One region of the Brachybacterium sp. AOP42-C2-15 genome, then DNA from elsewhere that is predicted to be linked to it. Evidence: predicted binding sites of a transcription regulator. Region 1 holds the regulator's gene; the other holds the start of a gene.

The links. Region 1 encodes HspR, which represses chaperone genes until heat shock. Its sites were predicted from a motif close to AAGTTGAGTCNNNNNGACTCAACTT; they were not measured.
Region 2: ACT3SQ_RS10060 (Hsp20/alpha crystallin family protein) is a predicted target of HspR. The motif match lies at 1,218-1,242, and genes of this name have one in related genera.

What each region holds. Positions count from the first base shown of each region.
Region 1 covers NZ_JBQSWK010000017.1:39,467-46,642, reverse strand. The annotation lists gene dnaK (molecular chaperone DnaK) at 1-222, shown strand, start outside; gene ACT3SQ_RS11020 (nucleotide exchange factor GrpE) at 222-899, shown strand; gene ACT3SQ_RS11015 (DnaJ C-terminal domain-containing protein) at 1,026-2,048, shown strand; gene ACT3SQ_RS11010 (heat shock protein transcriptional repressor HspR) at 2,165-2,605, shown strand; gene ACT3SQ_RS11005 (glycosyltransferase) at 2,589-3,848, opposite strand; gene ACT3SQ_RS11000 (TVP38/TMEM64 family protein) at 3,898-4,623, opposite strand; gene ACT3SQ_RS10995 (glycosyltransferase family 4 protein) at 4,620-5,867, opposite strand; gene ACT3SQ_RS10990 (YbhB/YbcL family Raf kinase inhibitor-like protein) at 5,997-6,548, opposite strand; gene ACT3SQ_RS10985 (carboxylate--amine ligase) at 6,752-7,176, opposite strand, start outside.
Region 2 covers NZ_JBQSWK010000015.1:14,552-21,727, reverse strand. The annotation lists gene ACT3SQ_RS10065 (GNAT family N-acetyltransferase) at 1-650, opposite strand, end outside; gene ACT3SQ_RS10060 (Hsp20/alpha crystallin family protein) at 740-1,171, opposite strand; gene ACT3SQ_RS10055 (hypothetical protein) at 1,648-1,887, shown strand; gene ACT3SQ_RS10050 (MFS transporter) at 1,982-3,238, opposite strand; gene ACT3SQ_RS10045 (LuxR C-terminal-related transcriptional regulator) at 3,243-5,975, opposite strand; gene ACT3SQ_RS10040 (hypothetical protein) at 6,446-7,165, opposite strand.

The DNA of each region.
Region 1 (7,176 bases):
AAGGAGTCCAAGGACGTGCTGGCCAAGGAGGACTCCTCGACCGAGGACCTCGAGGCCAAGCGCGACTCCCTCAACGAGGCGCTGCAGGCCGTCGGCACCGCGATCTACTCGCAGGCCGAGGGTGCGGAAGGTGCCGAGGGCGCTTCCGAGGACGCTGCCGGTGCTGACGATGACGACGTGGTCGACGCCGAGATCGTGGACGAGGACGAGGAGAAGAAGTGATGACCGAGGGCCAGAGCACTCCTGAGGACCGCGAGCGGCCTGAGGGCGAGCCGAGGTTCTCCTTCACCGACAAGCGCAAGGTGAACCCCGAGGACGGCTCCGTCCGTCCCTCGGGGTCCACCCCCGCGGCGGAGGCGCAGGGCGGCACCGACCCGGTCGACCCCTTCGACGCCGAGGCTGCGGCGCTCTTCGAGCAGGCCGCCCAGGGCGGAGAGGACTCCTCACTCCCGGCCGACGCCGGCCGAGTCGCCGAGCTCGAGGGCCGGGTCACCGAGCTCTCCGAGCAGCTCAAGCGTGAGCAGGCGGAATACGTCAACTCGCGCCGGCGCATCGAGGGCGCGGCGGAGGTGAGCAAGGACGCGGCAGTGGCTCGCGTCCTCGGCTCGCTGATCGGCGTGCTGGACGACGTGGAGCTGGGCCGCCAGCACGGCGACATCGTCGAAGGCACCCCGTTCCACTCGATCGCCCAGAAGCTCGAGGAGGTCCTCGGTTCGCATGGCCTGAAGCGCTTCGGCGCCGTGGGGGAGCAGTTCGATCCGAACCTCCACGAGGCCCTCATGCACGAGGACGCCGATGACGTCGAGACCAACACCATCTCGATGGTCATGCAGCCCGGCTACTCGATGCACGAGAGGATCCTGCGACCGGCCCGGGTCGGCACCCGGGGCCCCGCCTGACCCTCCCCACCCCTGAGGCGGTGCGGCGCCCGCCGGTCATCACGACCGGCGGGCCCCGCACCTCCCTCTCCGTATCGCACACAGCACCAACCCCCTCACCATCCCCGCTCTCGGAAGGAGACGCACATGTCCCAACAGGACTGGCTCGACAAGGACTTCTACGCGGTCCTCGGCGTCTCCAAGGACGCGAGCGCCCAGGACATCAAGAAGGCCTACCGCACCCAGGCCCGCAAGTACCACCCCGACCACCACCCCGACGACGCCAAAGCTGAAGAGAAGTTCAAGAGCATCGGCGAGGCCTACTCGGTCCTCAACGATGAGGAGCAGCGCCAGCAGTACGACGCGATCCGAGCCATGGGCGCCGGTGGCGCACGCTTCTCCGCCGGCCAGGGCGGTCCCGGCGGGGCCGGATTCGAGGACATCTTCTCCTCGATGTTCGGCGGCGGCGGCCACCCCGGCGCTCGCCCCGCCCCCGGCGGCGGCGCCGGCAACCCCGACATCGATGATCTGCTGAAGATGTTCGGCGGCCAGGGCGGCGGCTTCGGCAACGGCGGTTTCGGCGGCGCCGGTCCCGCCGGCTTCTCGCCGAATCGCGCCCCGGCGAAGGGCTCCGACACCTCCGCCCGCACCCGGGTCAGCTTCCGCGATGCGGCGCTGGGCACCGATCTGCGCCTGACCGTCGACGGCAGGACCATCACCACGCGCATTCCCGCCGGCGTGCACGACGGGCAGAAGATCCGCCTGCGCGGCAAGGGCCGACCCGGCCCCGGCGGCGCGCCCGCCGGCGACCTGCTCCTGACCCTCGACGTCGAAGAGCACCCCGTCTGGAGCGCCGACGGCGTGAACCTGCGCATCACGGTGCCGATCTCCTTCGACGAGGCGGTGCTCGGCACCACCGTGGCGGTCCCGCTGCTCGACGGCGACACCGTCTCCGTGAAGGTCCCGCCCGGCACGCCCTCCGGTCGTACCCTGAGAGTGCGGGGCAAGGGACTGGTCACCAAGAAGAAGACCGGCGACCTCCACGTCACCGTGCAGGTCGCGGTCCCCACCCACGTCGACGGCGCGGCGAAGCAGGCCATCGAGGACCTGCGGGCAGCACTGGCCGACGAGGACCCCCGCGCCGGCCTCACCGAGGCCGCGGCCCGCTGAGCATCCACGTGCTGAGCACGCGCCTGCTGAGCACCCACCCTCTGAGCACCCGTCTGCTGAGCACGATGAGCTGAGAACGCACCCGCACGCTGCAGAGCTTCGGAAGGAGCATCCCGATGGCCTTCTCGCACCGCCTCGATGACCGCGCCCCGGTCTTCGTCATCTCGGTCGCGGCGGAGCTGTCCGAGATGCACCCGCAGACCCTGCGCCAGTACGACCGTCTCGGACTGGTCGTCCCGCAGCGTACCCGGGGACGCGGCCGCCGTTACAGCCCCCGCGATGTGGTCCGCCTCCAGGAGGTCCAGGCACTCTCCCAGGACCAGGGCATCAACCTCGCCGGCATCAAGCGGATTCTCGAGCTGCAGGACGAGGTCAGCGAGCTCGAGGGCAAGCTCGAGAGCGTTCGCGAGAAGCTCGGCGCGTTGACCCCCGCTCAGCGGCGCGTGTTCTCCGCCGATCGGGACGGTGAGATCAGCGCTCTGCGCCGCGGTGAACGTCCCCGGCGGCGCAGCAGCGGCAGCGCGCTGGTGGTGTGGCGGCCTACTCGCCGGTCCTGATCTCGCCACTTCTGATCGCGGAGGCGCTCCCGACTGCGGGAGTGCTCCCGACGGCGGGGGAGCTGGTGACTGCGGCGGTGCTGGGAGGAGTCAGCACCCCGGCGAGGTGGTAGATCTCCTCGAGCTGCAGCGCCACCTGGGCGAGGTCGACCCCCTCGGCGGCCTGGCGACCGGCAGCGGTGAGGTCCTCGAGCTCTCCGGCGAGCAGCGCGGAGAGCTTCCGGGCGACCTGACCCGCGAACTCGGGCCCGTCCCCGCAGACCTGGTGCGTGAGCACCCCGTCGGGCATCGCGTCGCGGTACAGCGGGATGCCGCGCACCAGGGTCGGGATCTCGGTGGCCAGCGCCTCCCAGAGCACGATCCCCTCGGTCTCCTCCTTGGTGAGGAAGGCGAAGACATCCGCCCCGGCGTAGGCCTCCCGCAGCCGGTCCGCGTTCACATAGCCGGGGAACAGCGCATTGGGCGGGGCACTCGCCAGTGCCCGCTGGACCTCGGCGGTGAGCAGGCGCGGGTCCGTGCGCCCGAACCAGACGAAGCTCACCTCAGGCAGCTGCCGGGCGACCTCCACCCAGTCCAGGATCCCCTTGCGCACCAGATGCATGCCGACGCTGATCACCACGGGGGCGTCGGGGGCGAGTCCGAGCCGGTCCCGCAGCTGCGCCCGGGCCGTCGGATCCGCCCGGAAGAAGCTGGTGTCCACACCGTTGGAGAGCACCCGGATCGGTGCCGAGATCCCGTACTTCGGGGCGGAGACGAGATCTCGCGAGTAGCCGCTGGGGGTGATCACCACGTCGCCGCGCCGGTACAGGTGCGCGATCCAGCGCCGGAACAGCGGGGCGAGCTGATTCGACCCGGTGAAGGAATCCCGGAAGTCATCCTCGGTGGAGTGGGCCCATACCAGCACCGGACGTCGCCACAGCCGTGCCCACCGCGCCAGCACCGGAGTGTCCGGGAAGGGGGTGTTCAGGTGCACCGCGTCGAAGGGGCGCAGGGGAGAGGTGACCACCTGATGGCCGAGCGTGCGCACCGCCGACTCCTGATGACGCATCGCCGCGCCGATGCCCGATTCCCGGGCCAGGCCCGTCAGCCCGCGCGGCATCAGCACCCGCAGCGGCTCGTCCGGATGCCGGACGCCGCGCGGCCCGCCACCGGGGAGCACGCCGTGCGCGAGCCGATCCAGCCGGCGCAGGGCGCGCTCCCGGAGAGGGGCGGGGCGCCGCAGGGCGCGAGATCTCATGAACATGTCGTGGCTCCGTTCACCAGGGCAGGAAGTGTCACCAGGGCAGGAAGCGTCACCAGGGCAGGAAGCGCATCACCAATGCGCTGACGCCGAGCCCATAGGCGATCAGAGCCCACGGCTTGCACAGCAGGATGATCCAGACATAGGTGCGCCACCGCATCTTGGTGGTCCCGGCGATGTAGCAGAGCAGATCGTCGGGGGCGATGGGCAGCGCGATCGCGGTGGCGAAGGCGCGCGTGAAATGGGGGCTGCGGGTCCAGCCGAGGAACTTCTCGACTGTGCGCGGGCGGAACAGCCGCTCGATCAGCGACAGTCCGACGTGCCGGGCGATGAGGAAGTTCAGCATCGAGCCGGCAGTGACCGCGGCGTAGTTGTAGAGCGTGCCCTCGACTGCACCGAACAGGACCGGGCCGGCGAGCACCAGCAGCCCGCCGGGCACGATCGGGAACACGACTGAGGCGACGGAGACCACCATGAAGACGATCGGTCCCCAGGCCCCCAGCGTGTCGATGAACGCCTGCAGATTCTCGAGCGACTGCAGCACTCCTGTCTGCAGCCCCCACCAGATCAGCCCGACGCTGAGGCCCAGCCCCAGCAGCGGGGAGAGCTGGGCGGCGATCCGCAGCGGATCCCGGCGCGGGCGAACCTGTGACGGGCGAACCTGCGACGGGCGCACCGGCAGCGGGCGAACCCGGGGCGGGGCCGTCCGCTCACGCACCGGCGCAGGCAGCGGGCGAACGGTCTGGACGATGGGGAGGCTGTCGGTGCTGGTGCTCATGCTGCGACCGACTCTCGGTGGTCGATCAGCGGGGGACGCTGCGCATTGACCTGCTCGTACACATTGAGCACGCTGCGCGCGAAATCCTGATCACCGAAGGTGGCATGGGCGTGCTCGAGCGCGGCCACGGACATCTGCTCGCGTCGCAGCGGATCATCGAGCAGGGCGCTCAGCTGGTCCGAGAACTGAGCGGCATCCTGGTACTGCCAGCCCGTGCGGCCATCGATGATCACGTTCGTGAGCGAGGGATCACGACGGGCGAGCAGTGGCAGCCCGACGGCCATCGCCTCGATGAAGGTCAGTCCCTGGGTCTCGCTGAGGGAGGCGCTGACGAACACGTCCCCCACGCGGTACCAGCGCTGGACCTCGGCCGGATCCACCACCCCGGTGAAACGGACCCGGTCCGAGATGCCGAGCGAGACGGCATGAGCCTCGAGCTCGGCCCGGTGGGGTCCATCGCCCACCATCACCAGCACGACGTCGGGGCGGTCCGCTGCAGCGACCATCTCGAGCACCTCGTCGAGGTTCTTCTCCTTGGCCAGGCGGGAGATCGAGATCAGGACCTTCTGCCCCTCCGCGATCCTCAGCTCCGCGCGCAGCGCGCGGATGTCCTCACGCTCCTGCTGGCTCTGTGCCGGGCGGAACTTGCGCAGGTCCAGGCCGGTCGGGATCACGTGCAGCGGGCGGTGCACGCCGTAGCCGCGGAGCAGCCCGGAGACCTTCTCGGTCGGCACGATCACGGCGTCGGTCCCTGCGAGCACCCGGCGGGAGAAGGTCTCGACGACCTTGCGGCCCATGGTGCGGCTGGGGGAGTAGTAGTGGGTGTAGTCCTCGTAGATGGTGTGGTATGTGTGCACCAGCGGCACCGAGAGGGTGCGGGCGATGCGACGGGCCCACACATACGTGGAGAACTCCGCCTGTGAATGGACGACATCAGGTCGCCACTGCAGGATGTCGCGCAGCACGCGGCGGCTCGAGGGCATGCCGATCCGCGCCCGGTCGTAGACCAGCGCCGCGGAGACCGAGCCGATGCGGTAGACGCCGGGCTCGTGATGGGGACGGATTCCCTGGGAGAGTGTCAGCACCCGCACGTCGAGGCCGAGCGCGACGAGCCCGCGCCGCAGCGTCTGGACGGAGGCGACCACGCCGTTGACCACGGGCTCCCACCAGTCGGTGGTGATCAGTACGCGCAGGGGGCGGCGCGGCTCGCTCATCGCTCGGGGACCGGGGCGCTTCGTCAGCATGTTCACGTCTTCAGCTTCCCACCCCGGCGTCGAGCGCGCGTCCGCCGTGCGGGGGAGACGTATCAGACCGAGGTCTGATACTTGACCTCCGTGGATGCTCTGCGATGTCGGCCCGTTCATGTTTTGAGCCTACGACCGGTCCCGATGCGGTGATACGGGGCGCGCCCGACCCGTCGCGGAGAGTTTCCCCCTAGTGTTTCCACTCGTTACCTGATAACGGGCTGTAAACGACGCAGAGCCGAGCTGCTGGGAGAAGATCGCGAAACGGGCACCCACATGCGGGTCCTGCGGAGCGATGTCCAGAGTCTCCACGGGCAGGGCGTGGACGGAGAACTGGTAGCGGTGCGGGGCCCCGGGCGGCGGCTCCGGGCCGTCATAGCCGTGGTTGCCGAAATCGTTCCGTGCCTGCTTCAGCGAGGAGTCCTCACGGGACACCCCGAGCGGCAGCGAGCTCTCCGACGCCGGAAGGTCCCACGCCACCCAGTGCCAGAAGCCGGAGCCCGTCGGGGCATCGGGGTCATAGCAGGTGATGGCGAAGGAACGGGTCCCCTCGGGAGCATCGCTCCAGCGGAGTTCGGGAGAGAGGTTCTCACCGCCGAGGCTCGCGACCAGTTGCTGCGGAGCCACCACCGAGCCGCTGGGGGTGGCGTTCGAGGTCAGAAGGAAAGTGGTCTCGGTCATACCCGCCAGACTAGGCAGGTCCGGTGGGGATGTCGACCACCTGCCCGTCCCCGCGAGCTGAAGGCTCAGATGCCGCCGGCCGACGGGTCAGAAACTGGAAGCCGCCGGCCGACGGGTCAGAAACTGGAAGCCGCCGGCCGACGGGTCAGAAACTGGAAGCCGCTGGCCGGAGGGTCAGGAAACCTGGGCCGCCGGCCGACGGATCAGAAACCGTGAGCCGAGGGACGGGGATAGTGCTGCAGGAACTTCTTGACCTGGTTCGCCATCGCGGTGAGGACGTAGAGGCGCCGCCTGCTGCCCTCGACCCCGTAGGCCAGGGGATGGACGGTGCCCTGCGTGCGGATCTGCTGGACCCGGTCCCGCAGGTCCGGGTCCACGATGTAGCGCCGCAGCAGCGGCCAGGGGACGATCGAGTAGAGGATCTCCTTGCGCGGCACCAGGCGCGTCAGTTCCCGCTCCTCGATGAGGTCTGCGACCACCGGCTCGGCGACATTCGCGCCGGCAGCGGTCATGTAGTAGTTGTTGCGGCCGATGCGGGGATTCACCTCGAAGAACTTGGCGACGCCATCGCGCGGGTCGATCTTCACATCGAAGTTCGCGTACCCGCGGTAGCCGCTGTGCTCGAGGA
Region 2 (7,176 bases), on a different contig from region 1:
CCCGGGGCGCCGAGGACGCGCACGTCCGCGAGGGGCGTCCAGCCGAGGTGCTCATAGAGCTCGACGCCCCGTCCAGTCGCCACGAGCAGGCCCGTGTCGACATCGTGCTCATGGGCGATCGCCAGGAGCGTGCGGGTGACGAAGGTGCCCAGACCCCGCCGGCGATGCGTGCTGGCGGTGTAGATCCGGTCGAGCACGGCGCAGCCGTCGACCACCGCCATGCGTCCTCGGGTGACGACACGGCCCGCCTGGATGACGGTGAGGAGCGTCCAGCCGTCGAACGTCTCGCGGGCGACCGTGCAGGAGTCCGGCACGATCGGGGCCTCGACGTCCTGCAGCTCCATATCGGTGACCATGAGTCTCTCCTGATCGCTGATCAGTTCGAGATCGCCGGTCTCTCCGAGGGCCGGCGGCGCCTCGCCGACCTCGGAGATGAGGGTCAGCAGGTGACCCGGATTCCCCGCGACAGAGGAGGTCGCCCTGCGCAGCTCGTCCTCGCTCCAGCGGAACAGGACGGTCTCCGAATCCCCGTGCTCGGTGCGCGGACCGACGGTGTGCGAGGTGCCCTCATGGACCACCTCGTACTCCCGGGTGCGGGCCCATCCGTCCACCCAGGTGCGCACCGTCGCCGCGGTGAGCTCGTCATGCATGGCTGTCACTCCTTCGCTCGCCGTGGGAAGGTCGGTGCTGCCCGGGCCCCGGCATCGTGGGATGCCGGGGCCCGGCAGCAGGGGGAGCCTCAGGTCGCGGTGGACTCGATCTGCGCGGGTGGGCTGTCAGCGGTGACCTCGATCTTGCGAGGCTTGGCCTTCTCGCTGAGCGGGATCCTCACGCTGAGCACACCGTTGCTGTAGCTCGCGGAGATCCGCTCGGTGTCCAGGCCCTGTCCGAGGCTGAGCTGGCGCAGGAAGGTCCCGCCCGTGCGTTCGCGCGTGATCCACTGCGCGCCCTCGTCCTTCGGAAGGGTCCGCTCCGCACGGATCGTCAGGAGCTGACCGTCCACGTCGACGTCAACCGAACCGGGATCGATACCCGGCAGATCGGCCGCGAGGACGTAGTGATCGCCGGCGCGGTAGAGATCCATCGGCATCTGCCGCGGTCCCCGACGTCCAGCATCGAGAAAAGTGCCCGCGAATCGCTCCATCTCTCGGAACGGATCGGTGGTGGCCATTGCTTCTCCTCTCTGATGTGACCCCCGGTCGTCCGGTGGTCGCCGAACCTTGAGTCCCTCCGACTCAAGTACGAGCAGATTAGCACTCTCCGGGCGAGAGTGCCAGAGTTCGGGAACGGCCTCGCGGCGGCGCGGAGCCGGTTCGCCGGGGTGCCCGGCCGCCGAGGAGAAGGCATCGTTCCAGGGTCCCGAGGTCCAGCGCTCAGGGTCTCGTGCCTCGCGCGGGGCGGATCAGCGGGGGCGGATCCAAGGAGAGCCTCTCAGCGTCCATCGGCGCAGCCCTTCGCCCGAGCGGCCGATGGCCCTCGTGGGTGAGCCGGGGGTGAAAAGACGCGGTTCGGCGGCGCACGGAGCGCGCGGGCGCGATTCCTCCTCAAGACTGACTTCACCGCACTGCTGCCCGCCTGCCCGTTTACGGCATCCGGCAGCACGCCCGTCTGCGGGGCTCTGTCCCCGCTCTTCTTTGGAGAAGTTCTGTGACCCCCGTGGAACCCATCACCGCCCACCGGTTCGGTGCGGCGCCCGAGCGCATGCTGCCGCTCGACGTCGCCGAGCTCACCGATCCCGATGGTGACGCTCTCACTCTCACCACGGACGCCGGGGGCATCTGGTTCACCTGCACGACGGACGGGGACGAAGTCACCGTCGGCCCGTTCCCCGCCGACTCGCTGAGAGATGCGCTGAAGGTGCTCGGTGCCTACACCCGCGCCGCGTAGCGGCACGTCACCGCACGCGCGGCAGCGCGGAGCGACCGCCCCCGGCACGACGCGACAGCAATCGTCGTGCGTCCCCACCGCTGCGCGCCTCGGCTCAGGACGGAACGACCTCCGCGAGGGACTGCTGGGAAGCGCTCGGCGCCCGGGTGAGGGGGAGCAGGGCGAGGCCAAGCAGCGCCGGGAGGGCCAGCAGCGTGTACATCCCGGTGTAAGGGTCCGCCGCTCCCCAGCTCGTGCTCAGCGTGAGCAGTGCGGCAGCGGCCAGCGGCGCGATCAGCCCCGCGAGGCTCCCGGCGGCGCCCACCAGCCCGAGCCCGAAGCCCGCTGCGGACGCCGGCAGCAGGGCGTAGGCCAGGGAGCGGGTGGCGGTCATGCCCAGCCCGATCGCGAGTCCCGCCACGGCCGTGGCGACATGGAAGACCAGCAGCGTCGGGGCGAGGGCGCGGCCCAGCATCGCGGCGGCGAGCAGCACCAGCGCGACACCGAGCACCGGTGTCATCCGCGTGTTGCGCCACCGTGAGGAGGTGAGCAGCATGGAGCCGGCCACCACCCCCACGACTCCGGTGAAGGTGGTCAGCGAGGTGGCGCGCACGGCCGCGCCCTCGGCGAGGGACCAGCGGGAGAGGAACAGGTACAGCGCGAAGGCGAGGCCGGCCGAGAGCTGCAGCGAGAACAGGAAGCGCATCGCGAGCACGGTGAGGAACGGCGCGGTGGAGATGTCCGATGACTTGACTGCTCGGAGCCATCGCCGGGGCGTGCGCGGGACCGCAGGAAGCCGCGCCGTGAGTGGCGGATCTGGCACCCGCAGCGCGAGCGGCACGATCACCGCCAGGGCCGCGACGGGGGCCACCAGCAGCATCGCGCGGACGTTCTCGGCCAGCAGGGCCGCCACGAGGAGCCCCGGGGCGGTGCCGAGGAAGGCGGCGGCGGAGAAGATACCGGCGGCGCGGGTGCGGTCTGTGGGGGCGAGGCCTTCGGCGAGCAGGCCGTTGATCGCGGCGAACACGGCGTTGTACCCGGCCTGGGTGAGCATCCACGTCGCTGCCAGGGTCAGCGGGTCGGGCGCCCAGGCCATGGCGGCGCTGCCGAGCAGTCCCACCACCGAGCCTCCGAGCAACCAGGGGCGTCGCCTGCCCAGGCGGCTCATCGTCCGATCGGCCAGCAGGCCGCACAGCGGCGCCGCGATCATCGCGGTGAGCGCGGCGGCCGCATCGATGAGCGCGTACACGTCGGGCGCGGAGTCGTCGCCGACCATGCGCCGCACCAGCAGGGATACGGCCACCACCGCGGGGGCGGTGAGGGCGCCGAGCGCGGCGCACTGCATCGCGGCCAGCAGCAGGATCCGGGTCATCGCGTCATCGGTCCTTGCGGGGTCGGTCCCGGTGAGACCGGTCCTCGCCGGGCGGGTCCGCCGGGTGCAGCAGGCCGGCGCTGATCGCCCTGGCCAGGGCCTGCTCGCGGGTGGACGCGCCGAGCTTCGCGTACAGGCTGCGCAGCTGGGCCTTGACGGTGTTGAGGGAGACGAACAGGCGCGCGGCGATCTCGCTGCGCCGGTCGGTCTCGGCCAGCAGCGTCAGCACCTCGCGCTCCCGGGCGGTCAGCTGCGGGACGCGGGAGGGCTCGGCCACGCCCGTCCCAGGCGGGAGCCGGGAGAGGTCCGCCTCGAGCAGAGCGGCGGCCTGCTCCCGGCCGGAGTCGGTGAGGGCGCCGAGCAGGGCCTCGCGATCCCCCTCCGAGAGCAGCACCAGCGGCCAGCGCAGAGCATGGCCGCCGGAGAGCTCGCGGATCTGCAGCCCGTAGCCGGCCAGGTCCAGGCCCTGCGAGGAACGGCGGGCCACGTGCACCCCGGCGATCGCGGTGATCATCCGGTGCAGCGGGGTGGTCGCGGCGAGCTCGGCCCGTGCCAGCAGCGGCAGCGCCTCCTCGGGCCGCCCCTCGGCGAGGACGGTCAGCGCCGACAGCGCCGACAGCATCGCCGCCACCGGCGCATCCCGCACGCCTGCGGGCCGACGGGCGGGCACGCCGCCGGCGAGGATCCGCAGCATCGCCGCCGCAGTGTCCAAGCGCTGGATCGCCGACGGGAGAGTGCGTTCGGAGCGTCGCTCGGCCGTGGTGCGAGCGAGGAATGCCTCTCCCTCGTCCGGGAGGCCCTGCTGGGCCAGTGCGAGGCTGCGGACGGCGGTGATCAGGTCCCAGTACTCGATGGTGGCGAAGTGCGGATCGAGGCGGGCCAGCTGCGCGAGCGCCTCCTCGGGGCGGGCCTCGTTCAGCGACACCCAGGCCCGGGCGATGATCTCCACGGCGTCGTGGTATCCGCTGCGCCAGGAGTGCGGCCAGTCCTCGGCATCGATCCGGTCCAGGGAGGTGGCCGCGGCGGTGATGTCCCCGCTCACCGCGTGGATCAGCGCCAGATGCGCATGGGCGACATTGCGGTGGTGCGCCCGGTGCACGGTCTCCGCAAGGCGTGCCTGCAGCAGGCGGGCATCGCGCGCCGCAGCGAAGTCGTCGGCGTAGAACAGGGTGGTCGCGGTCTGGCTGATCGCGGTCATCAGGATCCCGTCCAGCTGGTGATCGCGCTGCGGATCCTCCACGGCGCTCTCGAGGACGGGCAGGGCGCGCAGGGCGAGGTCCTTCATCGACCGGGACTGGCCGAGCATCCGATGCACAGCGGACTGGATCCCCTGACGGATCGCACGGTCCAGCGGCGGGATGGAGGAGGAGCGGACGCGACCGATCATCGCCGCGGAGACGAAGAACTGCATGGCCCTCGGCTGGGTGTCGGCGGAGCGGTTCAGCACCAGTGCGTGCCAGAGCGCCAGCATGGGGTGGCGATGGATGCGGGCCGCGGGGAGCGCCTGCAGCAGGCGGGAGAGGTGCCGGGCGTCCTCCGCAGGCAGGGGATGGGAACGCATCAGCAGATGCTCGACATGGGCCATGTCCTCGGCCCGCAGCGCATGCTCGATCGCCGCCAGCTTCTCGCCGCGCACCTCGGCCAGCCAGTGTGCGATCGTCGAGTGCAGCTCGCGCAGCCTGGCCGGCGTAGGCGGGGTGAAGTTCGCCGCGGCGGCGAGGCGCAGGTGGTGGCTGTACTGGAAGACGGGCGCGCTGCCCTCTGGGCCGCGCAGCCACTGCCCGGAACCGAGCTGCTCGAGCGTGCCCAGCAGCGTCTCGGCGTCGTGGCGGCCGCTCAGCTGCCGCGCCAGGTCGACGTCCACCAGCGGCGACTGCGCGGTGACCTCGAGGAACTCTTGCAGCACGGGGTCTCCGGGGCGGGCGGCCAGCTCGTGGCGGGATGCTGTGACCAGCAGGTCATCCAGATCGAGATCCTCCTCGGTGGGCCGGGTCTCGAGGGCGTGCTGCAGCACCCCGAGCGACCAGCGCATCGAGGCGAGCCGGCGGGAGGAGGGCACCGCTCCGAGCTGGTGCAGGACTCCTGCGCGTCGTGGATCGCCCTGCAGGGCGGGGACGGCCAGGTCCAGGAGAGTCGAGATCTCCTCGAGGCTGAGTGCGAGATGCTCCTCGGTGAGCACTTGGATGTCCAGGACCGCGTGGATGCGGACGGACTCCAGCACGGTGGGGAAACGGCCCGCGACCACGACACGGGCGAACGACACGCGGCGCAGGATCTCGACCAGGTCCTCGCACACCTCGTCCCAGTAGCCGCCGTCGGCGGCGGAGCCGGCGTCGTCCAGCAGCAGGGTCACCGGCTGCCCGTGGTCCTCGAGCACGCGGCAGATCGTCGCCGGGATGGTGTCGGCGTGGTCGGCGATCGAGGCCATCTCCCGGTACAGGGCACGATCCGCGAGCAGCCCGCGGGCGTGGAAGCGGCCCAGCACGCGCATCCAGAACCCGGTGCGGGTGCGGGTGCCGTCGTCGGCCTCGATCCACATCAGGGTGCCGCGCTGGTCGGGGGAGGTCGCGACCGCCCACTGGGCCATGAGCGTCGTCTTGCCGGTGCCGCCGGGCGCGCGCAGCACGGTCAGCGGAGCCGGCCCGTCGAGGCGCGCGAGCAGGGCGGGGCGGGGGAGCACCCGCGAGGTCAACCGCGGGACGTGCTGGAGATCGGCGGCGGCATCAGGCGTCAGCATGTCGGGGCACTCCCGTCGAGATGGTCGGTGGGCCGAAAGGCGGCGAACCCCGGGATGACGCATGGGGCGCAGGCGCACGCACATCGGGCGCTGGCAGGCCAGCGCTTACCGGAGAGTGTAGGACCCCCTGCGGGTCTATCGAGGTCACGGGGTGCTCCTGTGCATGGGTTCGGGAGCGGTGACGTCGCCCGATGAGGGTGGGTGAGCCCAGGTCGCCAGCTGCAGGTCGGTCAGACCGGTGAGCAGCGGGACGAGCCGTGCGCATCGGTGCCCCAATCTTGAGGCGGAGCGCCGAGTGATGACATCTTCAGCTATCGGTCAGACACTTGACGCGGAAATCGGTTGTGGTCTTGCTGACATGTGTCAACTTTCGGCGATCGCTGGGTGCTGACCGGGGCCAAGGTCGTGCGGGGCGCGGGGCGAGGACGCACCCTCGGGCCTGCACGGGGCCCGCCGCGGCGCCCCTTGGCTCACCGCAGCAGGAGCAGCTGGCGAAGCCACGGCACGTGTTCGCTGAGCAGGGCGATGGCGCCGTCGCCCAGCACGGCGATGCCCGCGAGGGCGAGCAGGGCGGCGAGACCTGTCTGCAGGGCGCGGCGCCTGGGGCCGAGGACCTCCATGACCCGCGTGACGAGCTGCTCGTGCCGGCCGAACGCGGCGGCGGTGAGCACGGCGACGAGCGGCAGCTGATAGACGAGGTTCCACAGCACCAGCAGCGCCACATGGCGCACGAGGTGCTGTTCCTGAGAGGCCATGCCGACAGCGATCGTGAACCCGGGATCGGCCAGCGCCGTCGCCGCGAAGCCGACGCCCGCGAGCACCAGCGGAGCGGTAGCCAGAGCTTTCGGGGTGGAGCGCCGCTCGAGCCGGCCCTGCGGCACGGGCGGTCGGGACGCGGCCCGGAACTGGTGCACGCTGAAGCCGACGAGGGCGAGCCCCACCACGATCTCGACGGCGCCGATCGCGTTGTCGGAATCCAGCACGGGCCGCAGCCACCGGTTCAGCAGCTCCAGCAGCGGACGCAGGATCAGCGTTGCCGCGATGATGACCACCGTGTACCCGCCGGCGAAGGCGAGCAGATGTCGCATCGTGCCGCCGCGCAGCATCACGCCGATCGCGATGACGCCTCCCAGTACATCCATCGTCACGACCGCGAGCCCGAAGAAGGCGAGGATCCCGGCGAACGTCATGCCTGAAGGCT